Regions from separate parts of the Bacillus paramycoides genome, predicted to be linked through region 2. Evidence: riboswitches for the same ligand, from Rfam matches in the RefSeq annotation. Region 2 holds a riboswitch; each other region holds the start of a gene.
What was found. Region 2 has a riboswitch for thiamine pyrophosphate ahead of tenA (thiaminase II). Riboswitches for the same ligand answer to the same signal wherever they lie in the genome.
Positions count from the first base shown of each region.

Region 1: another riboswitch for thiamine pyrophosphate. It lies ahead of thiC (phosphomethylpyrimidine synthase ThiC); the one in region 2 lies ahead of tenA (thiaminase II).
Region 3: another riboswitch for thiamine pyrophosphate. It lies ahead of AAG068_RS02235 (MTH1187 family thiamine-binding protein); the one in region 2 lies ahead of tenA (thiaminase II).

Region 1 is NZ_CP152427.1:4,994,306-5,004,977, forward strand. Features, by position in the region: gene AAG068_RS26050 (arsenic transporter) at 1-1,052, shown strand, start outside; gene thiC (phosphomethylpyrimidine synthase ThiC) at 1,307-3,067, opposite strand; TPP riboswitch at 3,180-3,295, opposite strand; gene lldP (L-lactate permease) at 3,367-5,028, opposite strand; gene AAG068_RS26065 (DUF4870 domain-containing protein) at 5,312-5,629, shown strand; gene AAG068_RS26070 (metal-binding protein) at 5,721-6,212, opposite strand; gene AAG068_RS26075 (YkvA family protein) at 6,263-6,628, opposite strand; gene AAG068_RS26080 (LTA synthase family protein) at 7,174-9,102, shown strand; gene AAG068_RS26085 (D-amino-acid transaminase) at 9,614-10,498, shown strand.
Region 2 is NZ_CP152427.1:743,234-753,905, reverse strand. Features, by position in the region: gene thiO (glycine oxidase ThiO) at 1-803, opposite strand, end outside; gene tenI (thiazole tautomerase TenI) at 796-1,416, opposite strand; gene AAG068_RS03860 (ABC transporter substrate-binding protein) at 1,427-2,428, opposite strand; gene AAG068_RS03855 (ABC transporter permease) at 2,425-3,177, opposite strand; gene AAG068_RS03850 (ABC transporter ATP-binding protein) at 3,177-3,926, opposite strand; gene tenA (thiaminase II) at 3,895-4,590, opposite strand; TPP riboswitch at 4,673-4,776, opposite strand; TPP riboswitch at 4,837-4,948, opposite strand; gene AAG068_RS03840 (SH3 domain-containing protein) at 5,218-6,378, shown strand; gene AAG068_RS03835 (hypothetical protein) at 6,384-6,722, shown strand; gene AAG068_RS03830 (DUF3965 domain-containing protein) at 6,951-8,102, opposite strand; gene AAG068_RS03825 (CBS domain-containing protein) at 8,397-8,816, opposite strand; tRNA gene AAG068_RS03820 (tRNA-Glu) at 8,948-9,019, opposite strand; tRNA gene AAG068_RS03815 (tRNA-Asn) at 9,021-9,095, opposite strand; tRNA gene AAG068_RS03810 (tRNA-Ile) at 9,106-9,182, opposite strand; tRNA gene AAG068_RS03805 (tRNA-Trp) at 9,193-9,263, opposite strand; tRNA gene AAG068_RS03800 (tRNA-Thr) at 9,270-9,342, opposite strand; tRNA gene AAG068_RS03795 (tRNA-Phe) at 9,352-9,427, opposite strand; tRNA gene AAG068_RS03790 (tRNA-Asp) at 9,436-9,511, opposite strand; tRNA gene AAG068_RS03785 (tRNA-Met) at 9,515-9,591, opposite strand; tRNA gene AAG068_RS03780 (tRNA-Ser) at 9,619-9,711, opposite strand; tRNA gene AAG068_RS03775 (tRNA-Ser) at 9,766-9,858, opposite strand; tRNA gene AAG068_RS03770 (tRNA-Ala) at 9,879-9,951, opposite strand; tRNA gene AAG068_RS03765 (tRNA-Pro) at 9,968-10,041, opposite strand; tRNA gene AAG068_RS03760 (tRNA-Arg) at 10,052-10,125, opposite strand; tRNA gene AAG068_RS03755 (tRNA-Leu) at 10,129-10,217, opposite strand; tRNA gene AAG068_RS03750 (tRNA-Gly) at 10,234-10,308, opposite strand; tRNA gene AAG068_RS03745 (tRNA-Leu) at 10,338-10,418, opposite strand; tRNA gene AAG068_RS03740 (tRNA-Lys) at 10,433-10,508, opposite strand; tRNA gene AAG068_RS03735 (tRNA-Gln) at 10,513-10,587, opposite strand; tRNA gene AAG068_RS03730 (tRNA-Tyr) at 10,599-10,672, opposite strand, start outside.
Region 3 is NZ_CP152427.1:422,716-433,387, reverse strand. Features, by position in the region: gene AAG068_RS02265 (glycosyl hydrolase family 18 protein) at 1-828, shown strand, start outside; gene AAG068_RS02260 (ABC-F family ATP-binding cassette domain-containing protein) at 1,285-2,820, opposite strand; gene AAG068_RS02255 (hypothetical protein) at 3,125-3,898, opposite strand; gene AAG068_RS02250 (ABC transporter ATP-binding protein) at 3,964-4,713, opposite strand; gene AAG068_RS02245 (ABC transporter substrate-binding protein) at 4,710-5,708, opposite strand; gene AAG068_RS02240 (ABC transporter permease) at 5,705-6,478, opposite strand; gene AAG068_RS02235 (MTH1187 family thiamine-binding protein) at 6,450-6,770, opposite strand; TPP riboswitch at 6,871-6,972, opposite strand; gene AAG068_RS02230 (methyl-accepting chemotaxis protein) at 7,034-8,773, opposite strand; cyclic di-GMP riboswitch class I at 9,069-9,153, opposite strand; gene AAG068_RS02225 (anaerobic C4-dicarboxylate transporter) at 9,437-10,672, shown strand, end outside.

The DNA of each region.
Region 1 (10,672 bases), 1.0 Mb from region 2:
AATTATTATGTTTTCTTATGACTCTTTTATTTAATAATGACGGTAGTATTTTAATTACAACTCCAATCTTAATTCTTCTTCTAAAAAACCTTCAATTAAAACCGCATCAACAAATCCCCTATTTATTAAGCGGTGCTTTAATCGCTACTGCATCTAGTGCACCAATTGGTGTAAGTAATATCGTAAACTTAATTGCATTAAATATCGTGAATATGACTCTTTATATGCATACTGCTATGATGTTTGTACCTGCAACATTAGGACTATTGTTTATGTCATGGCTTATGTATACAGTGTTAAAGAAAAAGCTACCAAAAAAATTACCTGTTTCTTCATATGATATCGAAGAAATATTCTTCACAAAAAACTTCCATCCGTTAAAAGGAAAAAATTCAGTTGATACGAAACAAAAACGGACAAGATTCATGCTAAAAGTATTAGGCTTCGTCTTCCTTATGCGCTGTCTTCTATTCGTTGCATCCTTCTTATCCATCCCAATTGAAATTGTTGCCGTACTCGGTTCACTCATTCTTCTCATCTGGAGATGGTACTACTTACGAACGAATCCTGTCGACATTTTGAAAAAGACACCGTGGCACATTTTAATTTTCGCTTTCTCTATGTATGTCATTATTTACGGGCTTCATAATGCAGGATTAACAGCGGCGCTTGTAAATTGGCTTGAGCCAGTGGTAAGTCAACATCTACTCTATGCTAGCTTTGCAATGGGCGGACTTGTCTCCCTCCTCTCCAACGTCTTCAACAATCACCCTGCACTTATGATTGGGACAATCACATTAACAGAAATGGGACTAGATCCAATCACTTTAAAAACGATCTATCTCGCAAACATTATTGGTAGTGACATCGGTTCACTATTATTACCAATCGGTACGCTAGCTTCCCTCATATGGATGTATATCCTGAAACAAAACAAAATTAAAGTAAAATGGAAAGACTATTTAAGTGTATCCCTTATCGTTATTCCACTCACAACAGTCGTCACATTATTCCTCTTATTCTACTGGGTACATCTCTTCTTCGCCTTATAAAGTGAAACTTTAATTAGTAGGGGGTTTCTTCATCCCCCACTGATTATCAGCCCTCACCAATCGGACTTTAATGGGCAGCCCGCCCCCCACCTAAATTCTTTGCTTTCGCTGAATTTTGAGGTGGGAGTCTTACTGCCCATTAAAGTGGGATAAACGACAGAAGCCCGCTTTGCTACCGTCTTAGCAAAGCGGGCTTCTTCTATATTTAAGTTAGGTACTACAGTGTGATCAATCAAGTAAAGAGGTGTAACGTGTTATTGGTATAAATGACTACCTGTTTCTTTAAATTCTTTCGCTTTCTCTTTCATTCCTTTTTCAATTGCTTCTGTCGTTTCTAAATCATTTTCTTTCGCATATTCACGAATATCATGTGAAATTCTCATACTACAAAACTTCGGTCCGCACATGGAACAGAAATGAGCTGTTTTCGCGCCTTCTGCTGGCAATGTTTCATCGTGATATTCCATCGCACGTTCAGGATCTAAAGATAAATTAAATTGATCGCGCCAACGGAATTCAAAGCGAGCTTTTGAAAGTGCATCATCACGCTGATGAGCCGTTTTATGCCCTTTCGCAAGATCAGCTGCATGCGCTGCAATTTTGTACGTAATAACACCCGTGCGTACATCATCTTTATTCGGTAAACCTAAATGTTCTTTCGGCGTTACATAACAAAGCATCGCCGTTCCAAACCAGCCAATCATCGCAGCTCCAATTGCGGATGTAATATGGTCATAACCTGGTGCAATATCTGTCGTTAATGGCCCAAGTGTGTAAAACGGCGCACCCTGACAAATATCAAGTTCTTTCTCCATATTCTCTTTAATTAAGTGCATCGGTACATGCCCAGGTCCTTCGATCATCACTTGCACATCATGTTTCCAAGCAATCTTCGTTAATTCACCAAGTGTTTCAAGTTCAGAGAATTGCGCTTCGTCATTTGCATCTGCAATCGAACCTGGACGTAATCCATCTCCAAGAGAGAACGAAACGTCGTACTGCTTCATAATTTCACAAATTTCTTCAAAATGAGTATACAAGAAGTTTTCTTTATGATGGAATAAACACCACTGTGCCATAATCGAACCACCGCGTGAAACGATACCTGTCGTACGCTTTGCAGTAATCGGAATGTAGCGAAGTAATACGCCCGCGTGAATTGTAAAGTAATCAACGCCTTGCTCCGCTTGCTCAATTAACGTATCACGATACACTTCCCACGTTAAATCTTCTGCAATTCCATTTACTTTCTCCAGCGCTTGATAGATCGGTACAGTCCCAACTGGTACAGGCGCGTTACGAATAATCCACTCACGTGTCGTATGAATATTTTTACCTGTAGATAAATCCATAATCGTATCTGCACCCCAGCGCGTTGCCCACGTCATCTTCTCTACTTCTTCTGCGATAGAAGAAGATACAGCAGAGTTTCCGATATTTGCATTGACCTTCACATGGAAGTTACGTCCAATAATCATCGGTTCTGCTTCCGGATGGTTAATATTTGCTGGTAAAATAGCTCGACCTTCCGCGATTTCCTTACGAACAAACTCAGGCTCTACTCCTTCACGGATCGCAACATATTCCATCTCAGATGTAATAATGCCATTACGTGCATAGTGCATTTGCGTAACATTTGCACCTTGCTTCGCTCTAAGCGGTTTGCGACCCATTTGCGGGAAAACAGGTGTATGTTTCGAAGCTACCTTCACACCGTCATCCTCTGGTTTCACTTCGCGTCCTTCGTATGCTTCTACATCCCCGCGCTCTAGGATCCAAGAGTGGCGCGGCGCCTGCAACCCTTTTTCCAGCTCCACTTTATACGCAGGATCTGTATAAGGACCGCTCGTATCATATACACGAATTGGTGGATTCGGAATGCCGTTCGTTTCACTTTGTTCAATCTCACGCATCGGTACTTTCATACCCGCGCGTGGCCCATCCACATATACTTTCTTACTTCCTGGTAAACTCGATTTCAATTCAATTTGCTCAGATGAAACAGATTGTTTCATAACCTTTGTTGCCCCCCTGTACGTGACAAGGACGAGATATGGCCAGCGTATGCCAAAATAAAAAGAGCCAGGTCCATAAAAAAATAAGGACCTGGCTCATAAAGACATCATTATGTAAAGCCGTTAACTTCCCTACGCTGGTACGAGCCAGATCAGGTCCAAAGGGTTAAGAAGTTCACGCGCTTCTCTCTCAGCCTACGCATACGTTAGGCACCCCTAGTTTATCACTGATTTAATTTTCAATACTTTCTCATCATACACGATAATCTGAAAAATGCAAAGTTTATTTCTTTTGTTACTTATGGAATCATCCACGTTAAATAATATGCCTGTACATACGTCATAATACCAACAATAATTACGAAGAATAAACTATGCTTCACTGTAAAGCGGAATAAATCTGATTCTTTTCCAGCAAGTCCAACTGCTGCACAAGCAATTGCAATCGATTGCGGAGAAATCATTTTTCCTGTTACACCGCCCGTTGTATTTGCTGCAACAAGAAGCACTTCAGATACACCGACTTGCTGCGCTGTAATCGCTTGTAAATTCGAGAACAATGCATTTGCTGACGTATCAGATCCTGTTAAGAATACCCCAATCCAACCTAAGAATGGTGAGAAGAACGGGAATAGTGCTCCAGTTCCTGCAAGCGCTAACGCTAATGTAGAAGATAAACCAGAATAGTTTGCAATAAATGCAAATCCTAATACGAATCCGATAGATAGAATTGGCATTTTAAGCTCATTTAACGTTTCTTTAAATGTCGCTACTGCATCTTTTGCACTCATTTTCAAAATAAAGATAGAAATGATACAAGCAATTAAGATTGCTGTTCCTGTTGCTGATAATACATCAAACTTCAAAATCGCCTCGTAAGGCGTCGGTTTATTTACAATTGGCTCTGCTTTCATTACTAAATTGTGTAAGCCTGGAATTTCAAACTTAAACACGAGGCTTTCTAATGCGCCGCCTGGAGCAAATAACGCTTTAAAGAAGCTTTGACTCCAAATGACTACCATCACAGTTAAAATAATAAATGGAGACCATGCTTTTACAACTTTCCCTACTGTTAATTCCGGCATAGATGTTGCCGTCGTTGTCGCAGCTACTTCACTATTTGCTTGTTTAGACTGATAAATTTCTTTCGGCTGCCAAACTTTTAAGAATAGCGATAAACTCACTAAGCTTACTAGTGCTGACGTAATATCCGGAAGTTCTGGTCCTAAGAATGTCGCTGTAATGAACTGCGTAATTGCAAATGAACTACCCGCTACAAATAGAGCAGGCCATGTTTGTCTTACTCCTTTAAATCCATCCATTAAAAATACGATAAAGAACGGAACAAATAATGATAAGAACGGTAATTGATGTCCAGCCATTTGTCCAATTTTATGTGGATCAATACCAGTTACTTGTCCAGCAACTGTAATCGGAATTCCCATCGCCCCGAACGCTACTGGTGCCGTATTTGCGATTAAGCAAAGACCCGCTGCATATAAAGGATTTAATCCAAGACCTGCAAGAAGCGCTGCCGTAATCGCTACTGGTGCACCAAATCCTGCTGCTCCTTCTAAAAATGCTCCGAATGAAAAACCGATTAAAATAACGAGTAAACGATGGTCATTCGTAATGGATAATACAGATGCACGAATGACATCAAATTGACCTGTTTTCACAGATATTTTATATAAAAATACCGACATAATGATAATCCAAGCAATTGGCCATAATCCGTATAAAAAACCATATCCGGTCGCTGCCATCGCCATTGTGAACGGCATCTTATAAGCGAATAACGCCACTAAAATTGTAAGTACAACTGTAATAAAACCTGCCACATACCCCTTCATGCGGAAAACTGCTAACGCTAAGAAAAAAAAGATAATCGGAATAAGTGCGACCGCTGCCGAAATCCAAATATTTCCGAACGGATCATAAACTTGTGTCCATGTGTTCATTGTTCTCTCCCCCTAAAGAATCCCCTTTTAAATAGAATAATCTCATCAATAGACTATCAGGTCATCATACCTTTAAGTCTAAAATAAAAAACGTTTAAGAAAACGTTTTCAATAATTTTATCACAACAAATTCCATTGCAAAAGATTTTTTCGAAAATTTTATTATTTAATATGAAAATCTTACAAAAACGTCACGTTCTTGTAATGTTCATCGATAGAAAGCTCGCTACATTTCCTGCATAATAAAGATATAACAACGGATATTATTTATGAGGTGATATATATGAACGGAAACAAAATATTAGCAGCTTTATCATACTTTAGTGTATTATTTGCTCCTATCTTATTCCCAATCATTGTGTGGATCGTGGGGGATTCTGAAACGAAACCACACGCAAAACGTGCTCTATGGACACACATTATTCCAAGTATCGCGGCATTTATCGGATTTATTATTCTAGGAATTATGGGTATCGGATCAAATCAACCAGACGTAACACTTGGTATTGGATCAATGATCATCTTATGTATTTGCGGTATTATTAGCTTATACTACTTCATTTGGAACATCGTAAAAGGTATTAAAATACTGACAGCTTAAGTTTAAACAAACGTTTGATTAAAACAGCACGTTAATACGACAAACTTTTAATAAGAAAAAAACGTCCCAAAATATCTTTTGGGACGTTTTTTTATCTTCTGCGTTTTTTCTTTTTTCTCATCATTTTTTTGCGGCGCGTATTCACTTTATCCGCTATAATGTGAAGCGTACTTGCTACAACAATTCCCATTACGAACGTTACAATTTCAACCTCATGTTCCTTCGCCATTTCTATTAAATTTCCATCAAACGCGATTACATTTAATAGAAATAAAAACGGAGAAAACACAATTAACATGTATGCAATACGAATTACATCACCAAGTATAATTGTATGTGTAAAGAAGGAGCGATGCGGCATAACCTTCTTATACGGATACCAAAATATACGCAGGAATCCCCATTTATTATACGCATTACTATACGTATCTAAATCCGGTGTTAAAAATGTAGTACCTACTAGAAAACCAATTGCAAAAGTTAATAAAAAATCAAAATTTGTTAATCCATACGAAAAGAGCATAAACAAAACAACCGGAAGGGATATTAAGTTTATTTTCGTATGCGTTCTTCCTGATGGCATAATGCACTTCCTCGCTTACGTTTGCCCTGTCACCATATGACAGTTCTCACCTATTGATCTAATTTCTGATCGATAAAGGATGTGTCTATATCCGAACCAAACCATTCTGCCAACTTCACTCGTGCCTTATCTTTCACATCTTCATTGACGTATAACGACGCTTGTAATAGCGCAGCCATTAACGCCCCTAAATCATCCGTATAACCAATTCCAGCAACGAAATCTGGAATTGCATCAATCGGTGCAATAAAATAAGCAAGTGCTCCAATTACAATAATTTTCACTCGTTTTGGAACATCCGGTTTCTGCAAAACGTAAAACAATAATAAACTTGCATAAATAACCGATTGCCCTGCTTGTTTTGCAACATGTTTCACTTTTTTCCAAAACGCTTCAACTGAAAATTTTTGTTCCATGTAAAAGCCTCCCTATTTTTTAAAAGAAATAAGCTACAATATGTTATCAGTAAAAGTTCATCAAAATTACACATAATCTATCAATGAACTTTCATTGTAACAAACAAACGAAAAAAGAACAAGTGTTCGTTAATTTTTACATACTTCCCTTCATATAATAGGTTTCTAGATAACCACTTACCCATTGTCATTTCTTATTTCTCAACAAGAAAATTTTCACTTTCACTTAACATTCTGCTCTACCTTTGTTATATTTTCTAGTTGACGGACATATAAACGAATGTTAAAGTTTTCTCTGGTAGTGACAAATCTTATACAAAAAATGTAAAATGTTATAGTGTTTCTCAGAAATGAATTTTGTTGTATAATACAGAAATGACGTTATGCTTATGAGTAACACAAGAAACTAAAAGGGTATGCATAGTTATAGTCGTATATGGGTGAATATAGAACCTCTAATTATGGCCAAGAAAACTATGTATTTTTTATTTTAGCATTTTTCGCTCCAAAATCGACCAAGCCTGATAGAGAAAGGGTGGAAATGAATGAAAGAAACCTTGAAATCACAATTTCAAAATGTGCGTTTCACGGTATTCGTAGCTTTAGCTTTATGGCTGAAGACGTACCTTATTACACGCACAAGCTTTGATTTAAAACTTGAATCTTTCATGCAAGAATTCATTTTATTCCTTAGCCCATTAGCAGCATCATTACTGCTTGTTGGTCTTGCATTATTTGCAAAAGGGAAAAAACGTAACTATATAGCACTTGGAATTAGTTTTGTTTTAACAATCGTTCTTGTTGGTAACGTAATGTTCTACGGATTCTACAATGACTTCGTTACTTTACCAGTACTAGGACAAACATCTAACTTTGGAAGTTTAGGTTCTAGTGTGAAAGAATTGTTTAACTACAAAATTATCCTTGCATTTGCTGATATTATCGTATTCTTTATTTTATTGAAGAAGATGAAGAATTTTGCACCGACAGAACGTGTAGCACGCCCAATGCGCTCCCTATACTTCGTGTCAACAGTTGCAATTTTCTTCGCAAACTTAGGACTGGCAGAAGCTGAGCGTCCTGAACTATTAACACGTTCATTCGACCGCGTTATGCTTGTTAAAAACTTAGGTTTATATGTACACCAAGTGTATGATCTTGGCTTACAAGCAAAATCAAGTTCACAAAAAGCCTTCGCTGACGGTAGTAAATTACAGGAAACAGAGAACTATGTAAAAACAACGCAAAGCAAACCAGACCCAAACATGTTTGGTACTGCAAAAGGGAAAAACGTAATTGTTGTTTCTCTTGAGTCATTACAAACATTCTTAATTGGTGCGACAGTTAACGGACAAGAGGTTACACCATTCTTAAACCAATTTACGAAAGAAAGTTATTACTTTGATAACTTCTTCCATCAAACTGGGCAAGGAAAAACATCAGATGCTGAATTCTTAGTAGATACTTCAATGTATCCGCTAGACCGCGGTGCTGTATTCTTCACACACGGTAATAATGAATATACAGCAACTCCAGAAATTTTACGTGAGCAAGGATATCACACATCAGTATTCCATGCGAACAACGCAACATTCTGGAACCGTAACATTATGTATCCGGCACTTGGTTATGATCGTTACTACAACGAACTTGACTACAAGATTACGCCAGAAACAAAATTAAATTGGGGATTAAAAGATATCGAATACTTCGATCAATCTATCGATATGTTAAAAGAAGTGAAGCAACCGTTCTACACTCGCTTCCTTACTTTAACAAACCATTACCCATTCACTTATGATGACAGCACGAAATTAATCGATGAATACAATTCTGGTGATGGCGTGTTTGACCGTTACATGGTAACTGCTCGTTATTTAGACGAAGCAATGAAACACTTTATTGAGCGTCTGAAGGCAGAAGGCATTTACGACAACTCCGTTATCGTATTCTACGGTGATCACTATGGTATTTCTGAAAACCATAACCGTGCAATGGCACAGTTCTTAGGAAAAGAAGAAATCACTGCATTTGACCATATGAACTTACAAAAAACACCGATGTTTATTCACGTTCCAGGTCAAAAAGAAGGTAAAACAATTTCAAAACCAACTGGTGAAATTGATATTAAACCAACAATTCTAAACTTACTTGGTGTAGATTCTACGAATCAAATTCAATTTGGTCATGATGTATTCTCACCAGAAAATAAAGGATTCGTTGTTCTTCGTGACGGTAGCTTCGTTACAGATAAGTACATGTACACGAACAGTACATTCTACGACCGTACTACTGGTGAAGTTGTACAACTGCCAAAAGAAGAATCTCAACCACTCATTGATCGTGCCCAAAATGAGTTGAACATGTCTGACAAAATCATTGAAGGTGACTTACTTCGCTTCTCTGAAAGTAACAAGACCAAAACTGGTGAAGTAAAGACAGCTATTAAAGAAGAAAAGAAGAGCGCTGAGTAATCTCAGCCTCTTTTTTTTATATTTCTCCATACAATTACTTATATTCATTAACTTTAACATTACATAACCTTTACCAAATATTCACATGGAATTAATGAAACATCCCTATAATAAAATATGTAAACAAGGTTCTCTATATTTCTTATCTCTCATCTGTAATAAGATCCCTTAAAGAAATATGTGAATCGTTTATTTCTACTTTCTTATAATTGTCTTTCAACATGTTTTGTTTCCATACACAAAACATTCAATAAGACGATGTCCCTATGAAAGATAGCTACCCTCCTTGTGCAGCATTCCATAAGAATGTTGCTTTTTTTTATTGAAAAGCAGGATTATTATTTCTTATTTTCGAATTTGTATATACAAAATGCTCTAAATCACCACTACTTCTCTACCATTTACAAATACATATACGTCATATGTAAAGAAGTACTCACATAAAAATTACTATAGTGATTTTTATTCCAAATGAATTAAGGTTTCACTTTACTTATGTACTTACGAAAGGATGGGACGGAAATTGGCATATGAAAGATTTGTACTTTGGAATGATGCAGTTATTGATACAACAAAACAAAAAACGTACATAGAACTCGAAGAAAGAGGCTTACAGTTTGGAGATGGTGTCTACGAGGTTATTCGCCTATATAAAGGGAACTTTCACTTATTAGATCCGCATATCACAAGATTGTATCGCTCCATGGAAGAAATAGAATTAACACTTCCTTTCTCAAAAGCAGAACTGATTATCCTACTTTATAAACTAATCGAAAATAATAATTTCCACGAAGATGGAACGATTTATTTACAAGTATCTCGTGGTGTACAAGCTCGTACCCATACATTCTCATATGACGTCCCTCCGACAATCTACGCCTATATTACAAAGAAAGAAAGACCGGCGTTATGGATTGAATATGGTGTACGTGCTATATCAGAACCAGATACGCGCTGGCTACGCTGTGATATTAAATCATTAAATTTATTACCCAATGTATTAGCTGCTACGAAAGCGGAACGAAAAGGTTGTAAAGAGGCTCTTTTCGTACGAAATGGTACTGTAACTGAGGGAAGCTGTTCGAACTTCTTTCTAATCAAAAACGGAACTCTTTACACACATCCAGCTAATCACCTTATTTTAAATGGTATTATTCGTCAATATGTCCTTTCGTTAGCGAAAACCCTTCGCATTCCGGTACAAGAAGAGCTTTTCAGCGTTCGTGATGTTTATCAAGCGGATGAATGCTTTTTTACAGGAACGACAATTGAAATTTTGCCGATGACTCATCTTGATGGAACCGCAATCCAAGATGGACAAGTTGGTCCTATCACTAAAATGCTACAAAGATCCTTTTCTCAAAGTTTATTACACTCCAATATATCATCTTCTTAAACACGAATCATTTCTATCCTTTCTACATTCAATATATGTATTTAAATGGAAATCAAGGTAAAGATTTATGCCTTGATTTTTTTTGTAATCTTTTTGTCATATTCAGATTCCCGCATAAGTCTTGACAGTAATCGACATGCTCTTTAGAATTTTTAACAGTTGGTAAATATTTCT
Region 2 (10,672 bases):
TTCATCGTTGCTCCAATTACGTAACGTCCGCCGCGCTTTGGTGCAATGTAAAATCTTTCTTGAAAAATAGGCGCCTTTAAAAGTGGTTTTCTACTTCTTACCGCTACTACTTCTCCTTTAACTGGATATGTACCCCATTCGCGGTGAAAATAACCTAGTAACTTCGTACTCCATGAGCCACCCGCGATAACCACTTTCTCACAAGTGATACTACCTTCGCTTGTCACAATTCCAGTCACTTTATTATTTTCAATACGAATATCAAACACTTCTGTCTGTTCATATATATCAGCGCCCGAAAATGATGCGGAATGTGCGAATGCTTTTGTAAGCTCTGGTGCAATAACATGACCATCTTTTGGATAATATACAGCCCCTATAATTGACTCAGATAGATACGGCTCTTTCTCTCGTAAACGATCTCCCGTTAAAAAGTAAGAATCTTCACCTGTTTTCTGCTGCCAATCCATAATGTGAAGAATTCTTTCCTTCTCATCTTCATTTTGAGCAATTCGATAAATGCCTTTCTCTTCATACCCAATATCGATTCCTGTTTTTTCACGTAAAACTTCTGCAAGTTGTGGAAATATAGCACGGCTTTCTCTAGCAAGTTCAAATAGCGGATCATATTCATCCCATTCTGCCTGAACCCCAAGTAAACCAGCAGCTGCTTTCGAGGCTTCAGATGCAATTCTTTGCTTCTCTACAATCGCTACTTTATATCCTCTTTCTGCTAGAAAATGTGCAACTGAACTACCAATTACACCACCGCCAATTATCGCTACATCATACTTCTTACACATGTTTTTCCGCCCACTTTCTTATTGATTCCTTATAAGATTTCGCTTTGCTATACGGGTTACTACTACTTATAATCCCAGACATAACAGCAATCCCACTGACGCCGTTAGTAAGAACATCTACAGTGTTTTCCGGATTGATTCCTCCAATCGCTGTAATCGGTATGGATAAACACTTTGCAATGTCTGAAATTTCTTCAAGCCCTCTCGCTGGCACACCTTTTTTACAATCTGTCGGAAATACATGACCATAGACAAGTGAATCCGCTCCATTCTTAAATGCATCAATCGCCTCTTCTAAAGAATGCACAGAATAACCGACATGCAAATAAGAAAACTTTTCTTTCACTGACCTTACATCTGCGCTTCGATATCCTAGCTGCACGCGCGGAATGTTTAATAAAATAGCAATATCAATTCGATCATTTATCACTATTTTCGATGCAGGAAAGCCTTTCTTCAAAAGACTTTCCACACCTTCATACAATTCCTTCGTACTTTTCTCACGCTCACGAATATGCAAATAATCAATTTCACTTTCAATTTGCATCGCTACATTCACTAACTCTTCGAATGACATGTGACCATTTGAGATTACATGAAGCTCATTTCTCATATTCATTCGCCTACTTTAAAATGTTTTCGAATAACTCATCGGCTGGAACGATTTCTTTCGTCATTCCTTTATCTTTCAGCCATTTATTTTGTTTCTCCCATGATTCTTTTGAATCTGATAAGAATGGCTCATCTTTCGTTTCCATCTTCTCTAATAAAATTTTCATACTTTCTTTTTCAACTTCTGGTACAAGCGGGAAGTTTTCTTTTTCTTGATGATTTAATAAAATATTTAATGCTTCATCTGGATTTTTCTTCATGAAATCATAGCCCTTTTTCGTGCCACGTAAGAAAGCTTGCAACGCTTCTTTATCTTTCTTCAACGTTTTATCACCTGTTACAAATACAAGCTCATGATAATTCGGTACACCATAATCTGCTGGATTAAAGTATGCTGGCTCATGACCTTCATGACGCATAACAGGTACTTCATGGTTAATGTATGCCCCTGTTACCGCATCCACTTTTTTCGTAATTAATGCTGGTACTAAATCAAAGCCAACATCAACTACTTTCACTGTATCTGGATTACCACCAGCCTCTTTTACCATCGTTTTTAAATACATCTCACTTAAAGGTGTTCCAGAATATCCAACTGTTTTCCCCTCTAAATCTTTTGGTGATTGAATGCCTGCTGACTTCAGTGATACGACATGATTTAATGGTGAACGTACGACAGCTCCAATTGATTTCACTGGAATTTGTTCGTTTGCTTTTGCCATGACAACATCTGGCTGATAATATAAGCCAACCGTTACTTTTCCTGCAGCTGCTAACGTTAATGGATCAGTCGGATTAGAAGGGAATTTAATATTCACCTTTACCCCTTCTTCTTTAAAGTAGCCTTTTTCAATTGCTGCATAAATAAAGCTGTGTACCGCATTTGGGTACCAATCAAGCATGACCGTTATTTCCTTTTCTTTTTTACTCTTATCTGATGCTGAATTACTAGAACATCCAGCAATCATTGCAACTAATAATGTAAACACAAAGATGCGTTTTAATAATTTCATGAATGCTTCCTCCAACTAATGAATTTCTTTTCTAATATCGAAATAAGTATGACGAAGAAAATAGCTAGTAATGATAACAATACAATGGGTGCAAATACACCTGCTCCGTCTAACTGCGTCATCATTCTTTTACTGAAATATCCTAACCCAGCTTGTGCACCGAGCCATTCGCCAATTGCTGCCCCAATTACACTAAGCGGAACTGCAATTTTTAAAGCTGAGAAAAAATAAGGAAGAGCAGACGGCAATTTTAATTTAAGAAAAACATCTTTTTTCGTTGCCCCGTACGTAACTAAAAGCTCTTCCCATTCTTTTTTCGTACTGCGTAGTCCATCATACGTATTGACCGCAATTGGGAAAAACGTAATTAAAACCGTAACAACGACCTTACTCCAAATCGTATATCCAAACCACAAAACGAAGAGCGGAGCAAGCGCTGTAATAGGAATCGTTTGTGAAGCCACTAATAATGGATAAAATGCTCTCTCCATCCAATTACTCGCGTTCATTAACATCGCTAGCCCTACTCCAAGTACGATAGAAATAGCCACCCCTATTAAAACGACATATAATGTTGCCGGCAAATGAACCGTAAATAATATATCTTTTAGTTTCCATATCTTCATTACAATTGCAGACGGTGACGGTAAAATGTACATTTCATCTACAATTCTTGCACCAATTTCCCACATGAAAAGTAAAATACTAGAAAGTGTAAGCGCAGGTAATAACTCCTTCAACCGGTTCATCATACAAGTACCTGCCTTTGTAACATACTAAGAAGCTCATCTTTAAGCGCTAACACTTCAGGCTTATATAAATCTTTTCTTGTCCGATTATGATCAAGCGGTACAATCCTCTCGGTTAAAGTAGTTATCGGTTGCTGCTCTACTACTAAAATTCGATTAGAAAGAAACAATGCTTCTTCCACATCATGAGTGATAAATAAAATTGTTTTTTTCCACTCTTTCCATTGTTCAAACAGCCATTCTTGCAAAGATGCCTTCGTTAAAGCATCCAACGCGCTAAACGGTTCATCTAACAGCAATATCTCCCCGCCTGTTAATAAAGTTCGAATAAAGGATACACGTTGTCTCATACCACCAGATAAATCTTTCGGATATTTTGTCTCATACCCTTGTAAGCCAAATTTATGTAGCAGTTCCTTCGCCTTTATTTGTGCTTCTTTCTTCTGTACACCTTGGCACTCTAACGGCAGGGCAGCATTCTCAATAATCGTTCTCCACGGCAGGAGCATATCTTTTTGGGGCATATACCCTACAGGATGGCTCTTTGTTTCTGTCAGCTCTATCTGTCCCGTACTTGCTTCTTCTAAACCTGTAATAAGGCGAAATAAAGTACTTTTCCCGCATCCACTCGGTCCGATAATACTTACAAACTCTTTATCTTGTATAGAAGCATTTAATTCATTGATGATTGGCTTCTCATCATAATGAAAAGAAACATTATGAAGCTGTAGTATGTTCTTGCTCCTCAAATCCCCACATCTCCTTATGGTAGGACATATCCCAGAATAAATATTCAAATCGACTGGAATATAGGAAAATCTCCTCTAATCGATCTAGCTCTTTTTCAGACTTTCCAACTGCCATTTCATTTAATAAATCTATTAACCAAACACAAAGGTTGCCATATTCTTCAGAACTATAGCCTTGAATCCACTCACCAAAGAACTCATGATCTCTTGCTCCAGGAATATCATTTAAACGCTTTCCAATTTCCCAGTAGCTCCACATACATGGAAGAAGTGCTGCTATTAATTCCGCAAGTGTGCCATTTTGAGATACAGACATCATGTAATTTGTATAAGCTAAATTTTTAGCAGATGGCTTTGCAGACTCTATCTCCTCTATAGAAATTCCAAGTCTTTTCGCATATTGTTTATGAATTGTCATTTCTCCATTTAATATCCCATCAATTTGTTCAGCAAATTTCCCCATTACTTGTGGATTCGTTGCCTTTACAACACCGATGGCATATAGCTTTGCATAATCTAACAAATATAAATAATCTTGAATAATGTAATATTGAAACTTATCTTTTTCTAACGTGCCATCTCCCATACCTACAACAAATGGATGATTATGACTCATCTCCCAAACTGGTTGTACAGTTTCTAACAATCTATCGCAAAATTTCATTTCCCTATCCCCTTCCGGTATGTGTATATAAATAAAAAACCACTTCTAAATAAGAAGTGGTTACAGCAAATAAAATTATAATTTATTCGTTGTTCCACTTCCCTTCGCTAGTATTACCTAGATCAGGTGTTATAAGGGTTAAGGATTATTCCTCTCTCAGCACAACAAGCACCCCTAGTGGTTTCAATATGAAATTTTTAAACAAAAAAGCCCCGTTTCTATACGCAAAGAAACGGGGACTTATTATTAGTGTCCGAATTGCTTCCCTACGCTAGCATAATCTAGATCAGGTAATAAAAAGGATCAAAGGCTTACGGCCTACTCTCAGCTGGCAACACCAGCTCTCCTAGCAAACTATGAAATTAACACTGTCAGTATAACACCGTAATAAGACATCATCAACTGTTTTAATTTTCTCAATTGTCAACAAAATAACGAAACCATATAATACTTATATTCTATATTAGAAATCATTATCCTAATTAATTGGGTAAAAATGAATCATTATCCTCAAAAAATTTATTTTTATATTGATTTCATATTACATTTATGTGAATAAACCCACTATATTATATCTTTATACTATAATAAAATTACAACTATACAACTAGAGGAGGTCTCTATTATATGAATATGAAAGCTACTGCTTTAACAGCAACTACTGTCGCAATTGCTTCTTTACTTCCTTCTATGGGAGAAACAAATGTACAAACAGCCAATGCTGAACAATTATCTAATGTGAAAACTGGATATGTAAAAGTTGATCAAGTAGCCTTACATACAAAAGATAACGCAAATAGCTCATCAATTGATACAATTCGCTTTAATACGAAAGTGAACATACTTGAAACAACTAATGGTTGGTATAAAGTGTCTGTTAATAATAAAGTAGGTTACGTACAAAAAGATTCTATTCTACTAAAAAACAAACTTCAATCTAATAATCAATATATCGTTAATGCCAATGCATTAAACGTTCGTTCTGAACCTAATTTAGAATCTTCAATTTTAGATGTATTACCAAATGGGAAATTCGTTACCATTGAAGAAGAACAAGGCGAGTGGTATAAAATTTTACATAATGGCAAAACAGGTTATGTACAAAAAGCATTCGTTTCTAATGGTTCACAGGCTTTAGTGAAAGGCCTCACAGTTCAAAATAATACGAAATACACAGTTGCAACACCTAAACTTAATGTACGTAGCAACGCTAGTACAAGTAGTGCACTGCTTGGTTCATTACAAAATGGTACACAATTACAAGTAGTAGAAACTGTAGGAACTTGGTATAAAATTCGTTTTGGTACAGGGTACGGATATGTCGCAAAACATTATGTGGTGCAAAACCAAACGCAATCACAAGCTCAAACGGCTCAACCTACTTCCATTCCAGCAGTTTTCAAATTCCCTACACAAGGAAAAATTAGCTCAACCTTTGATATGCGCTGGGAACAAATGCATTATGGTATAGATATTGCAGCTCCAGGTAACGTCTCTATCCAAGCGGCGGCGGCAGGTAAAGTTGTGAAATCATATTATTCAGCTAGCTATGGCAATGTTGTGTTCATCGCCCATCAAATAAACGGGAAATTATATACAACAGTCTATGCTCACATGAAAGATCGCACTGTACAAGCTGGTGATCAAGTACAAGCTGGACAATTAGTAGGTCATATGGGAAACACAGGTCATTCATACGGGCAACATCTTCATTTTGAATTACACAATGGAGAATGGAATTTTGAAAAAACAAATGCAGTAAACCCACTGCCATATTTAGTTAGGTAAATTGTATGCCACGCAATATCAATATACCTCTCTTAATTGAATACTTAGCCTTTTTAGGTTTAATCTGTTGTTTAATCATTTACAATACAAATACTGTATTTCTGTCTATTATCATTGCTTTTGTTGCTTTAGAAATTATGATGGAATCTTTTCAAGTTCAACTAAAACAAAAAATTGCCCATATTTATAATGCCATCTTTCTATTAAGTGCCCTAATAGCAAATATTATTAGTAATGGTTTTTATTTATCTACCGTATTTCCTGTATTTTTTATGGCTGTTTTATTATTCATAGCTAGATACATTCATGTTCCTAATAACAAAAAACACGAACAAGAAGCTTAGAAAGAGGAGACACTGTGTATCAATCTTTCAAAGATAATCCGCTAAAATATATATTGAATTTATACAAAAAAACAAATACTTTTTTTGGTATACAAGGAAGCTATACGGCACAATTTCTCCTTTATGGAATGTTATTTCTCGTCTTAATTACATTCTCCTTACTTTTCTATATAAATTAAAAAGGATCTCACAATTGAGATCCTTTTTAATTTATATAGAAAATGCTCTTTATCCGCAAGCATATTTTTCATAAATAAAGCTAAGATTATATTTTTTCTCTAAGCTCATTCTTTGTTCATCATCACACCAATAGAACAGAATATCATGAATCGTTGCATAACGCTTATTTTTAAGAAATAGTTTAAAGAATGATGGTAAACAATCATGTAATTGTATAAATATATAATTGCGTAATATTTCTTCTTTATATTCAATGCCCTTACAAATATACAATAATTCTTCACAATAATACGCATGTTGTGGAACTTGAATCATTTCGAAAAATGGCACATATGATAATAGTTTTCCGATGAAATGATCATATCGATCCATTATTCCTATCGTCATGTGCTCCATCATATCTTTCATTACATATAGATAATCATCTACATGAGTAGTCTTGAGTGGGTCTAATCGATCTGAAATTTGAGAAAGTACAGCTCTTTGACAAGCTAACACCGCTTGACTAGGTCCATAGTATGATAGGAAGTCTGTACACTTACGATATTTTCGTAATAAGTCATGTGTATATAAGTCATATACAAAAGTATTACAATACATTGCTAGACTCATCATATCACTATTTAATTGCTCTTTTGATAGAGATTTAGCTCTCTTACACATATAAAAGAATGTAAATTCTAATACTTCTTTATGGGATAATAGATGTTTACAGTCCATTATACATTTCTCATTAAATTTAACTCTATCCCAAATTTCTACATCTTCATCAGTTAATTCACCAATACGATATTTAATAATTAAATAGTTTAAAGCAACCGCTTGTGTCAAAAGATCCCACGTTTCATATTCCAATGAAGTGTGAACAAACTCAGCTAGGCCTTGATTTACCATAAAAGTATTCGCTTCTTCATACCAGCCAATCTCTTGGCATAAACGAAGAATACGTACTAAAGTTGGAATTTCATCTTTATGAAACTGTGGTAAATTTTTTGCTTTATCCATTCCATATACGATAAATGCCGCTAAATTTTCTTCTTTATAAAATTCTTTTTCTTTCCACACTAATATAGTTCTTTCTTTCCCTTCACCTTTTGGATGACAAGGTACAAGTAAAGAAAATAATTCAGCGAAATTATTTGGTTCTATATATGTATCTGTAACCAAATTCCAATTTGGATCGCGCTGTATAACCCTCATATAATTCCCCTTCCCTTTTGTCTACATAGGAAATATTAATCCATTATTAAATCATTAATAATAAATATTGTTATATTCGAAATCCCTCATAATACTTATATCTATCAGTATATCATTTTTTCTCTTATTTAAAATTAGGAATGACAAATTTAAATAAACTGTCGAAATTGCTAACTGTATACTTATTATATAATGGCTCAGATACATCATGCTAACATATTAGCTTAACCCTATATACTAGAATAATGTATCTGATTTTTATACGTAACTTATTCCACTAATTAAAGTCTCACTTCATTCCGTATGCTCTGATATTTCACTTAAAGCAAATCCCGCTTGATCATCTGCCGATTCTTTTATAGCTAAATCTCCTAGTGCTAACATCCCAACGAGTTGACCACTCTCAACTACTGGCAATCGTCTAATTTGATACTGTGCCATTAACTCTGTAGCCTTTTCAATAGGATCATCTGGAGAAACTGAAACAATGTTTGTTGTCATTACATTTGTAATTTTATTAGATCCAGGATGTTTTTCAGCAATTCCTCGAACAACTAAATCTCGATCCGTAACAAGACCAACAACTTGTTCATTTTCAACAACTGGGATCAATCCAATCGATTCTTCTTTCATCTTTACAGCGGCTTCATATACATTGTCTAACGGTGTACACTGTACAATATGAGTGCTCATCAAGTCTCTCACTCGTGTCATTTGTATCTCCTCCTTTTTATACATACCATAGCTTTTCCTAAATCCCTTTATTTATTTCAGGAAAATCAGTTGATAAAGGAGAATGAACGCACAATAAAAAAGAGTCAGCAATATGCTGACTCTTTTTTTTATGACCCGTACGGGATTCGAACCCGTGTTACCGCCGTGAAAGGGCGGTGTCTTAACCACTTGACCAACGGGCCATGGCTCCGCAGGTAGGACTCGAACCTACGACCGATCGGTTAACAGCCGATAGCTCTACCACTGAGCTACTGCGGAATAATATATATGGTGGGCCTAAATGGACTCGAACCATCGACCTCACGCTTATCAGGCGTGCGCTCTAACCAGCTGAGCTATAGGCCCATATACTTTACAGGGGCAGTAGGAATCGAACCCACACTGGAGGTTTTGGAGACCTCAGTTCTACCTTTAAACTATGCCCCTAAAGGATGCCGACTAGAGGACTTGAACCCCCAACCTACTGATTACAAGTCAGTTGCTCTACCAATTGAGCTAAGTCGGCATAAAAAAATGGTGGCTCGGGACGGAATCGAACCGCCGACACGAGGATTTTCAGTCCTCTGCTCTACCGACTGAGCTACCGAGCCAACATAAATGGCGGTCCCGACCGGGGTCGAACCGGCGATCTCCTGCGTGACAGGCAGGCATGTTAACCACTACACCACGGGACCATTTGGTTGCGGGGACAGGATTTGAACCTGCGACCTTCGGGTTATGAGCCCGACGAGCTACCGTGCTGCTCCACCCCGCGATGATAAAATATTTACTTTAGAAAAAATGGAGGAGGTAGAGGGATTCGAACCCCCGCGCGACTCTCGCCGCCTGTCGGTTTTCAAGACCGATCCCTTCAGCCGAACTTGGGTATACCTCCATGAAGGAAAAAGAAATATTATATTATTTATGTCTAAACCATTTAAAAAGAAAATGGAGGAGGTAGAGGGATTCGAACCCCCGCGCGATTCTCACCGCCTGTCGGTTTTCAAGACCGATCCCTTCAGCCGAACTTGGGTATACCTCCGAGACATATAATAAATAAAGTGGAGCCTAGCGGGATCGAACCGCTGACCTCCTGCGTGCAAGGCAGGCGCTCTCCCAGCTGAGCTAAGGCCCCATGTTTTTTGGGAAAATCGGGAAGACAGGATTTGAACCTGCGACCCCCTGGTCCCAAACCAGGTGCTCTACCAAGCTGAGCCACTTCCCGTTAATAAAAGCGCGCCCGAGAGGAGTCGAACCCCTAACCTCTTGATCCGTAGTCAAACGCTCTATCCAATTGAGCTACGGGCGCATATGGTGCCGAGGGCGGGGGTCGAACCCGCACGGTGGTCACCCACCGCAGGATTTTAAGTCCTGTGCGTCTGCCTGTTCCGCCACCCCGGCATGTCATATTGGAAATTGGAGCGGAAGACGGGATTCGAACCCGCGACCCCAACCTTGGCAAGGTTGTATTCTACCACTGAACTACTTCCGCAAGACATGTATGAGTTATTTTATTAAAAGTGCGGGTGAAGGGAGTCGAACCCCCACGCCAAAGGCGCTAGATCCTAAGTCTAGTGCGTCTGCCAATTCCGCCACACCCGCATATTTTGTTAAAATGGTGAGCCATGAAGGACTCGAACCTTCGACCCTCTGATTAAAAGTCAGATGCTCTACCAACTGAGCTAATGGCTCTTAATGGCTGGGCTAGCTGGATTCGAACCAGCGCATGACGGAGTCAAAGTCCGTTGCCTTACCGCTTGGCTATAGCCCATTAATTAAGAATGGTGGAGGGGGGCAGATTCGAACTGCCGAACCCGAAGGAGCGGATTTACAGTCCGCCGCGTTTAGCCACTTCG
Region 3 (10,672 bases), 320 kb from region 2:
TATTGGAACGATGTGGCGAAAGTACCTTATTTATATAATGCGACTACAGGAACCTTTATTAGCTATGATGACAGCGAATCTATGAAATATAAAACAGACTATATAAAAACAAAAGGTTTAAGTGGCGCAATGTTTTGGGAGCTAAGCGGGGATTGCCGTACAAGTCCAAAATATAGTTGTAGCGGACCTAAATTACTTGATACGTTAGTAAAAGAGCTACTTGGTGGACCTATTACTCAAAAAGATACTGAATCACCAACAAACGTAAAAAATATTGCTGTTACAAATAAAAATTCAAACTCCGTTCAATTAAACTGGACTGCATCTACTGATAACGTAGGAGTTACAGAATATGAAATTACTGCCGGAGAAGAGAAATGGAGTACAACAACAAATAGCATTACAATTAAAAACTTAAAATCTAATACAGAATACACATTTTCAATAACAGCAAAAGATGCTGCTGGGAATAAATCACAACCTACTTCCATTCTTGTAAAAACAGATGATACGAACACAACACCTCCTGATGGAAATGGGACTGCTACCTTTTCAGTCACTTCAAATTGGGGAAGTGGTTACAACTTCTCGATTGTAATTAAAAATAGTGGAACGACCCCTATTAAAAATTGGAAATTAGAATTTGATTACAACGGCAATTTAACACAAGTTTGGGATTCTAAAATTAGTAGTAAAATAAATAATCATTACGTAATTACGAATGCAGGATGGAATGGTGAAATTCCCCCTGGAGGATCGGTTACAATCGGAGGGGCAGGAACAGGCAATCCTGCTGAACTTGTAAATGCATCCATTAGTGAAAACTAAACGTAACTTCCATTAATTATTTCATTAAAGTTTGAATTTAGGTTTGAGTACTCTATCCTAAATTCAAACTTTTAATTTTATGAAAAATCACAAATGAAATTATAATAACCTATTATAATCATATTTAGTTTCTAATATGAAGTTAGTATGAAGTTCATCTGAATTTTACATGAATTTCCTTTAGGTTCTATTGTCTTCCTATACTAATCACATTATCCTTTACATATAGGAATTATTTTTATTCCATTTCAAACTATCTATATATACAAAGAAGGATAGTCGCCTATTAGGGAAAGGCATCTAATATTATAAATATAACAAAAGAAAAAGCACGCTTATAAGCGCACCATAAGAGTGCTTCTTCATACAATTCTCATGTAAGAGTTCTCGAAAATCATGTTAATCACAAAGAAAAGGCATTAGCTTATACAAGCTAATGCCTTTTCTTTATTCATATTATTCAGCGTTCCATTCTTCTATATTCCATACTTTTGTTATCCACGCTTCATAGAAAGAAGGCTCATGTGAGACAAGTAAAACTGTTCCTTTATATTGTTTTAACGCTTCCTGTAAAGACTTCTTTGTTTCTATATCCAAATGATTAGTTGGTTCATCTAAAATTAAAACATTGCTTTTCGTTACGATCAGTTCGCATAAACGTACTTTCGTTTGTTCCCCACCACTTAATAAACGAATCGGTTTTAATACGTGTTCTTCTTTTAATCCACACTTCGCTAATGCTTGGCGCACTTCTTTCTTTGTCATATCTGGTCGTTCTGCCCAAACTTTCTCTAATGGTGTTATTTCTGAAGCAAACTCTTCCTGGGCAAAATAAGCAGGATTTACTCGTTCTCCAATAGAAATTGAACCACTTAGCGATTTTATTTGGCCTAATAACGTTTTTAACATCGTCGTTTTTCCAATTCCATTGTGACCAACAATCGCTATCTTTTCTCCTTTTTTCACTTGTAAATTCAACTCTGGACATAACGGATCACTATAACCTATCCTTAGTTTCTCAGCCTGTAGTATACGACTCACTGGCTCCTCATAAACATTGAAATCAAAACGGGATCGAGTTACAGAATTAACCTTTTCAACCCTTTGTATTTTCTCCAATACTTTCTCTCGACTTTTAGCCTGTTTTGCTTTTCGAATTTTATTTTTTTGAATAAATGTTTCTAACTGAGAGATTTCTTTTTGTTGTTTCACATACGCCGATTGTAATTGTTTCTTTTGCACTTGGTAACTTTGCATAAACTGTTCATAATTCCCTACGTATCGCTTCACTTTCCCTCCTTCTAGATGATAAATCACATTCGTAATACTGTTTAAAAATACTTCATCATGAGAAATGATCACATAAGCTTTTTCATAAAGTCTCAAATACGATTGCAACCATTCTATATGAGCTGTATCTAAATAGTTTGTTGGCTCATCTAGCAATAAAATATCAGCTTTTTCTAAAAGGAGCTTCCCAAGTAATAACTTTGTTCGTTGTCCTCCGCTTAACTGTGAAACATCCTTTTTTAAACCTATTTCAAGTAAACCTAACCCGATTGCTACTTCATCAATTTCTGTATGAATTTGATAGAAATTAGAACTTTCCAATATAGTTTGTAATTCTCCATACCTTACTAACATTTTTTCTATTTCTTCTGCTCCATCCATTTCTTCTGCAATTTTTAACATTTCGCATTCAATCGTATACAAATCCGAAAATGCGCTTTGTAAATATCCTTCAACTGTGATTCCCTCTTGTAAATCCATATGCTGCTGCAAGAAACCTACCTTCACATACGGAAACCACTCAATGTTCCCATCATCATGTATAAGTTCTCCTGTTAAAATTTTTAACAATGTTGATTTTCCAATTCCATTTTTCCCTACTAACCCAACATGCTCGCCCTTTAATAGTCGGAAACACGCATTATATAAAATGGTCTTCTCACCATACGAATGACTTAAATTTTCTACTGTTAATATACTCATTTTTTCTCTCCTTTACTTATGGTTCATAAGCTAAATAGAGAGAGCAACAGTATAAAGCCTTATTTAATTGTGCATATAAAAAATGGGTAAGGTGAATACACCTTACCCATTACATATTATCGTAAAAAAGGATTAAGGTTCTTTACCTGCTGTCTTCAATTTAGCTTAATGGTTAAAAATGGGCAGACTTCTCCCTTATCAAGCTAAAACCATTTGAAGAACAGTTGATAAAGTCATTTTATCCTTTCACTCCTTTAACATTTGTTATATTAAGAGTATAAACTACTCTGTTATATTCTATTCTCTATTGTTCTTTTTGTTCCTTCTCCGTTTTATCGTTTTCTGCATAAATTTCTTTATACATCTTTTCTAATGCATATGGACTTGTAAAGATAATTGTTAATGATTTCCACATATAAATTCTTCTTTGTAATTCTATTCCATACTCTTTACTCACTATATTTTTCACTTCTGGGATATGATCTTCAGTTTGAAATTGTTGCACAGACTTTAATTCATTCGTTTTAAAATCTGTTAAAAATCCTATTACACTTCGCCCATGTTCCTGTGACCTTTCTTCTAAATCAAAATGAATCGAATGAACAAAACCTAAAACGTGAAAGATTTGAGCATGCAACCCGACAGCAGCACGCTGTTCCATTAAGTTGTAGCACTCTCTTTTTAACTCTTCTACCATTTCTAAAGAATTTCTATTAACTTTCCTTTTGCCAACAAACATAATTTTTACAATATGAGCGACTGCTCCCATACTTTTTAATACACTCTCTAAAATTTCTACCGCATCTTCCACATAACCATTTGTAATTATAGAATGAATAAATTCATCTAATAGCGCTTGAAACTTTTTAACTAAATGTAAATCACATAATTCTGGAACATCTTTTCTCAATTGATCCCGGCCTTGAACCCAATTTAAAACTTCTGTCATTTCTTCTTCTTTTAATTCACGATGCTCCATACCATACTTCATTAATAAAATATGATTTTTTAATAAACACTTTCCTTCTTCAAGATTATCAGCTGTTAACGAATCAACTATTTGCTCTATAGATTTCATCTTTCTCCCCCTATAAAAAAAGCCTCTTAACAGTAATTATACCAAAAACTGTTAAAAGACTTTTTCTATTTTTTCATATAAGGAGCTAATACTCTCAGAATTTCTTCCTTATCCTTCTTTAACTCCAGTGATGTTAACATATCCATCGTTCGTGGTCTAGGTAATTTCACTTGTACCTCACCAACTATCGATGCCGGTCTTTGAGATAAAATAAATACGCGATCCGAAAGCAAGATTGCCTCGTCTAAGTCATGTGTAACCATAACGATCGTTTGCTTCTCTTGGTGCCAAGAGTTCAAAAGCCAGCTATGTACTTCCATTTTTGTAAAGGCATCTAATTTTCCGAAAGGCTCATCAAGTAGCATAATTGGTTTTTCACATAAATATGTGCGCAGAAAACTAATCCTTTGGCGCATACCACCAGACAATTCATCTGGATAATGGTCTGCATATTCATCTAGCTGAAACTGCTTTAATGCTTCCATTCCTTCTGTGAGCCTTTGTTTTTTCGGTTTCCCTTCGATTTCCAATGGCAGCACTATATTTTGCAAAGCTGATCGCCACGGTAGTAATAAATCTTGTTGCGGCATATAACTTACGACATCTTGCTCTTGTACGTGCTTATCCTTATACGTTACATTTCCGCTTGTTGGATTTTCAACATTTGCAATCATATTTAATAATGTGCTTTTCCCGCAACCACTCGGTCCTACAAAGGAAACGAACTCTCCCTCTTGTATAGAAGCACTAATATTTGCTAATACATTCTTTCCATCGAAAGATTTCACAATATCTTTTATTTGTAATCCACTCATTTTTCGCTTGGAAGGAACTCATTTGTAAAGGCATCTTTCACATCAATTTTCTTCTTAATAACTTTGTTATCATATAAGAAATTCATGTAATTCGTCCAAACTTCTTCCTTCTGTACTCCCCATACTTTTGCATCATCTTGATACTTCGTACTTAACCACTTTTGACTTTCTTGTACTAAGTCTTTATTTACATCTGGAACAGCCTTAATTAAAATATCAGCAGCTTCTTTCGGTTCTTTAATTGCAAAGTTATAACCTTCTGTCGTTGCACTCATAAACTTTTTCACAAAGTCTTTATCTTGTTTCGTATGTTTTTCACTCGTAATCATAACAGGACTATAGAAATCAAGCGCTGGATCTAGGTCTTTCACCATAATCGTATTTAACTCTTTTCCTTGGCGCTTCGCTTCAATGCCATCCCATCCGTAATAAATCCATTCAAAGTCTGCATCACGACCGATTGATTTGAAGAAATCTGTTTGTCCTAAGATGATTTTTTCAACTTTATTAAAATCAGCTTGATTTTTCTCCATAATTGTCTTTAATGTAGCTTCTTCCGCTGGTCCTCCCCAGCCTCCGTAACGTTTACCTTCAAAATCTTTCGGTGAAGTCATGTTATCTTTCTTAAGCGATGCAAAAGCTGAAGTGTTATGCTGAATAATCGCTCCTACAGACACAACAGGAATACCTTCCACACGAGCCAACGTTACATTTTCTTGTGCACTTATTGCAAAGTCAGCTTTTCCTGAAGCTATCATTTGCTCCGCTGTCACATTATCACCAGGCTGAATAATTTCTACATCTAAGCCTTGCTTTTTATAATAATCTTTCGCTTGTGCTACATATAAGCCAGTATGATTCGTATTCGGAAACCAATCTAATACTACTTTTACTTTTTGATCTTTACTTGCACTTTCTTCTTTCTTCGCCGGATTACATCCAACCACACCTACCGCTAATAAGGCAGCCAACATAACTTTTAAACTTTTTTTCATTTTCTGCCGTCCTTTCTATATATCCATGGTGCTGTTATTCTTGCCATAAACTCCACGATAAAATACAGACATAATGTCACCATAACAATAATTGCTGCAACACCAAATACTCGGGCTGTTAAAAAGGATTTCGTAGCCCTCGTAAGCATAACTCCTAATCCTTCACTGGCACCGAGCCATTCTCCAATAATCGCTCCCATTACGCTATATGTAACTGCAATTTTTAACCCTGAGAAAAAGTATGGAAGCACTGCTGGAAACTTTACTTTCTGATAAACTTGCCATTTCGTTGCCTTCATCGTTTGCAACAACTTCAACATATTTTTATCTACCGTTTGAAAACCTTCTAAAATGCTAAGCGCAATCGGGAAGAAACAAACGAGTATGACTACCATTACTTTCGGTAGCATTCCATATCCAAACCAAATAATAAATAACGGTGCAAGTACAACGATTGGAATCGTTTGCGAAATAACAAGCAACGGATTTATTAAAATACGAAATAAAGGGATAACGTCCATAATAATTGCAATACTTGTCCCAATTAAAATCGCAAAGAACAGTCCAATTATAACCTCTTGCAGCGTTTGTATCGTATTTGGTAATAGTAAATCTTTCATTCCAATTAATTCTTGAACAATGGCTGAAGGCTTCGGTAAAATCCAAGGTTCAATTTTAAATAATGAAACAGATCCTTCCCATATCGCAATGAGAAGGATAAGCCAAATTGTTGTAATTAGTTTAGATTGCTTCTGGTTTTGCATATTCATCACGGTACTTCCAAACTTTTTCATCTATCGTTACACCAGTGCTTGGACGATAGTGGATTTTAATAGAAGTAATTACTTCTTCTGCTCCAGCATCCACACATGTTTGTTGTGCACGTTTAATGACATCAAGAAGTACATCTAATTCTCCTTCCAGCGTTGTTTCCATTGCCCCTACTTCATAACGAACTCCCGATTGTTGTACAACCTCAATTGCTTTATCAACAACAGAATACACATCTTTGTTCTTCGCTTGTGGTACTACTGAAAATGAAATTGTAACTTGTTGTGACATAGTAAAATCCCCCTTATAAAATGAAATATTAAAACAAGAAAAGGCTTTCCTACTGCGTAGGAAAGCCTTGTATGCAAGTTATTATAGAATAACATATGCTACATCACTTTAAGTAACTCCCTACGCTGGCATTATCCAGATCAGGTTGAGGGTCGATGTTTGTTTACATCCTCTCAGCCAATTGGCTCCCCGGTCCTTAATTCGTTTTCATTGTAGCATGATTTATTTTATTGAACAAACAAAAGCACGTATAATCCTTTCATTTAACTTTTGAATTCACCAATTAACTCTTGTAACTCCTGTGAAAGCCAGCTTAAAGAACTAGATAATTCAGCAATATTTTGTACAGACATTTCCTGTTCTTTCATACTTTCTTCAATATTATTACTACTATTTGCATACGTATTTGCAATAAGTGATAGTTCATTTACAACACGAACAATATTTTGGCTATTTTGCAATATATCACTTGAATTGCTAGAAACAACTCTAACTTGATTTGTAACAGATTGTGCTGATTTTGAAATTTTTTCAAAGAAAGCACCACTACTTTGAAAAAGTTTCATTCCGGATTCTACTTCTTTTGAAGCTTTTTGTATTGAAACAGCAGCTTCTTCTGTTTCAACTTGTGTTTCCCCTATTAATTTCGTTATATCTTTTGCTGATGCTTCCGTCTGCTCTGCTAATTTACGTACTTCATCAGCAACAACGGCAAATCCCTTTCCGGTTGCCGCAGCACGTGAAGCTTCGATAGAAGCATTTAAAGCTAGAGAATTCGTTTGATTTGAAATACTTGTAATTACATTTACAATATCACTAATTTCTTTTGATCTCGTTTCCAAAGAATGAATGATAGAAGATAAATTTTGTACTGCATTTTGTATTATTTTCATTTGATTCATCGTCTGTTCAATAATACCATTTCCTTTTACTGAATGATGCTTCATACCTTCAGACTCTTTCGTCATTTGTTTTGCAGTATTAGTTATCTCTTCCATCCTATCTTCCATTTCATATACAATATCTAAATACTTTGGTACTGACGTTTCTTGTAATTGAACGCCAGCCCTTAACTCAACTATAGAACTTACGATTCCTTGGACTGCCATGCTATTTTCTTTCGTACTCACTGACAATTCTTGTGAAGATGAGGAAACCTGTTCTGCTGTCTGCTTCACTTTATCTATAATTCCTTTAAACTTCTCGATTGTATTATTAAAATACGAATTAATAATACCAATATCATCTGGTCTTTCCTCTAATTTAATACTCAAATCACCTTCACCGACTCTGCGCAATCCTTCACGTAAATCCCGTAATGGAGCAAGTGCGTTACGTACAATTAAGAATTGAATAACAGTTGCAATTAAAACAGAAATACAAATAAACATTAAACCTTGTATAATGAACTTTTCCTTTGTACTAGGAACAATAGAGGCATCTACATCAGCTGCAACAAGTGCCACAATGTTCCCTTCTCCATCTTTAATTGGCTCTAATATCGTTACCCATGTTCCTAATGCGTCTTCATATACTTCTGTCATATTTGCTTTTTTCGTGCTCATTACCTTATCATATGCTTTCATCCAAAGGTCTGGTTGCTTATAATATTCTCCTGGCCTTACTTCAACAACATTTGTTAAACCTGTAGACAAATCAATGATTTGTAGCTCACCTTTTTCATTTTTTTTCGCTCCAACAATATACGTTTGTCCAACACTATTCAATTCTTCCGTTGATTCATCTAATTTCTCTGTTAACTTCTCTCTCTTTTCTCTTTCCGCCGTTGGGTCTTTTGCAACATCTCTCAATATGTCCGCATCTAATTTATGTACTACCGTATCTCCTGTTTCAAAAGAATGCCTTTCAAATATAGACATCATACTATTTTGAAACATATTAAAACTTAACGCTCCCATAGTACCAACAAGCGTCAAAATAACTAACACAGTTAACAACACATTTTTTTGAAGAAATGATAGATTGCGCCAATATTTTTTCATTAACATCACCTTTCTTAATTAACTTAATATAAAGTGAAACTATTAAAATATAAACCTTATTAACAATCGTTAAAAGTTCTCATTTGTTTATAAGGTGAAACTTTAATCAGTGGGGGTTTTGTTCATCCCCCACTGATTATTAGTTGAACCAATCGGGCTTTTACGGGCAGTTGATCCCCCACCTAACTTCTTTGCTTCCGCTGAATTTTGAGGTGGGGGTCTTACTGCCCGTTAATGCGGGATAAATAAAAAAAAGACCAATGAAAAGAGCATTGGTCAAGACCAACCCTATCCGTCCGGTAACTGGCTAGCATAGCCTTTCGGCCTTAGCTCCTGTAGTTTTGCGTCCTAATGTTTCCATCAGTTTGCCTTTCTCGCTGAACGAGTTGAACGATATGGGAGTTCTATGAGAATTAAATTATTCTCTATCAAAGATTACAACATAAAAATTAAAATGTCTACCTATTTAGAGATGCAGATGTATAGTTTCAACGAATTATTTTTTCGAAATAATTTAACAAAGTACGTGAATGTTACATTTCTTGTGTTATATAATAAAAAATATATGAAACACAAGGATTATTTTGAATATTTATTTTAATTTTCGTTCAAATTAAATTATTCAAATATATCTTAACTAATGAATTTCGGAGGTAGTTTATCATGTTTTGGCTACAATTTCTTACGTTACTACTCTGCATTTTTATTGGCGCACGCCTAGGTGGAGTCGGTCTAGGAGTGATGGGTGGCGTTGGTATGGCAATACTTGTTTTCGTCTTCCACTTACAACCTACAGCTCCTCCTGTTGATGTAATGCTTATGATTTTAGCAGTAATTACAGCTGCCGGTGCACTTCAAGCCGCTGGAGGAATGGACTACCTTGTTCATCTGGCTGAGAAAGCATTACGAAAAAATCCAAAGCGTATTACATTCTTCGCTCCAATTGTTACTTATTTATTTACACTCTGCGCAGGAACTGGTCACGTTGCTTATTCTGTACTTCCTGTTATCGCAGAAGTTTCTCGCGAATCGGGGATTAGACCAGAACGACCAATGTCAATTGCCGTAATCGCTTCTCAACAAGCAATTACAGCTAGTCCTATATCAGCTGCAACGGTTGCACTTTTAGCAATGCTAGCTGACTATAAAATCACTTTATTAGATATTTTAAAAGTAAGTATCCCTTCTACTTTTATCGCTTGTATGATAGCTGCATTTGTTGCTAGCAAAATGGGGAAAGAATTAAATGAAGACCCTGAATACTTAAAACGATTAAAAGAAGGAATGATTCCTAAGATTGAAGAGAAAAAAGGATTTACCGGTGTAAAAGGCGCTAAATTATCAGTTATCCTTTTCCTAGTAGGAACTTTTCTTGTCGTACTTCTCGGTTCATTTGAAGCACTTCGTCCAGGATGGATGGTTGACGGGAAGTTAGTTCGTCTTTCCATGCCAAACACAATTGAAATGGTTATGTTAACGATCGCAGCTCTTATTATTATTTTCTGTAAACCAAATGTAGAAAGTATCGTGTCTGGTAACGTCTTTAAAGCGGGGGCAACAGCAGTTGTTGCTATTTTCGGTATCGCTTGGATGGGAGATACTTTCTTTAACGGAAACTTAAATATGATTCAAGGATCAATTCAGCACCTAGTAACAAGTGCACCATGGCTATTTGCCATCGCATTATTCATTCTATCTATTTTACTATATAGCCAAGCCGCAACGGTACGTGCTTTAATGCCACTTGGATTATCACTCGGTATTCCACCAGCACTACTAATCGCGATGTTCCCTGCAGTAAACGGATACTTCTTTATTCCAAACTATGGAACAATCGTTGCTGCCATTAACTTTGATCGCACTGGTACAACTGGCATTGGTAAATATGTTTTAAATCAT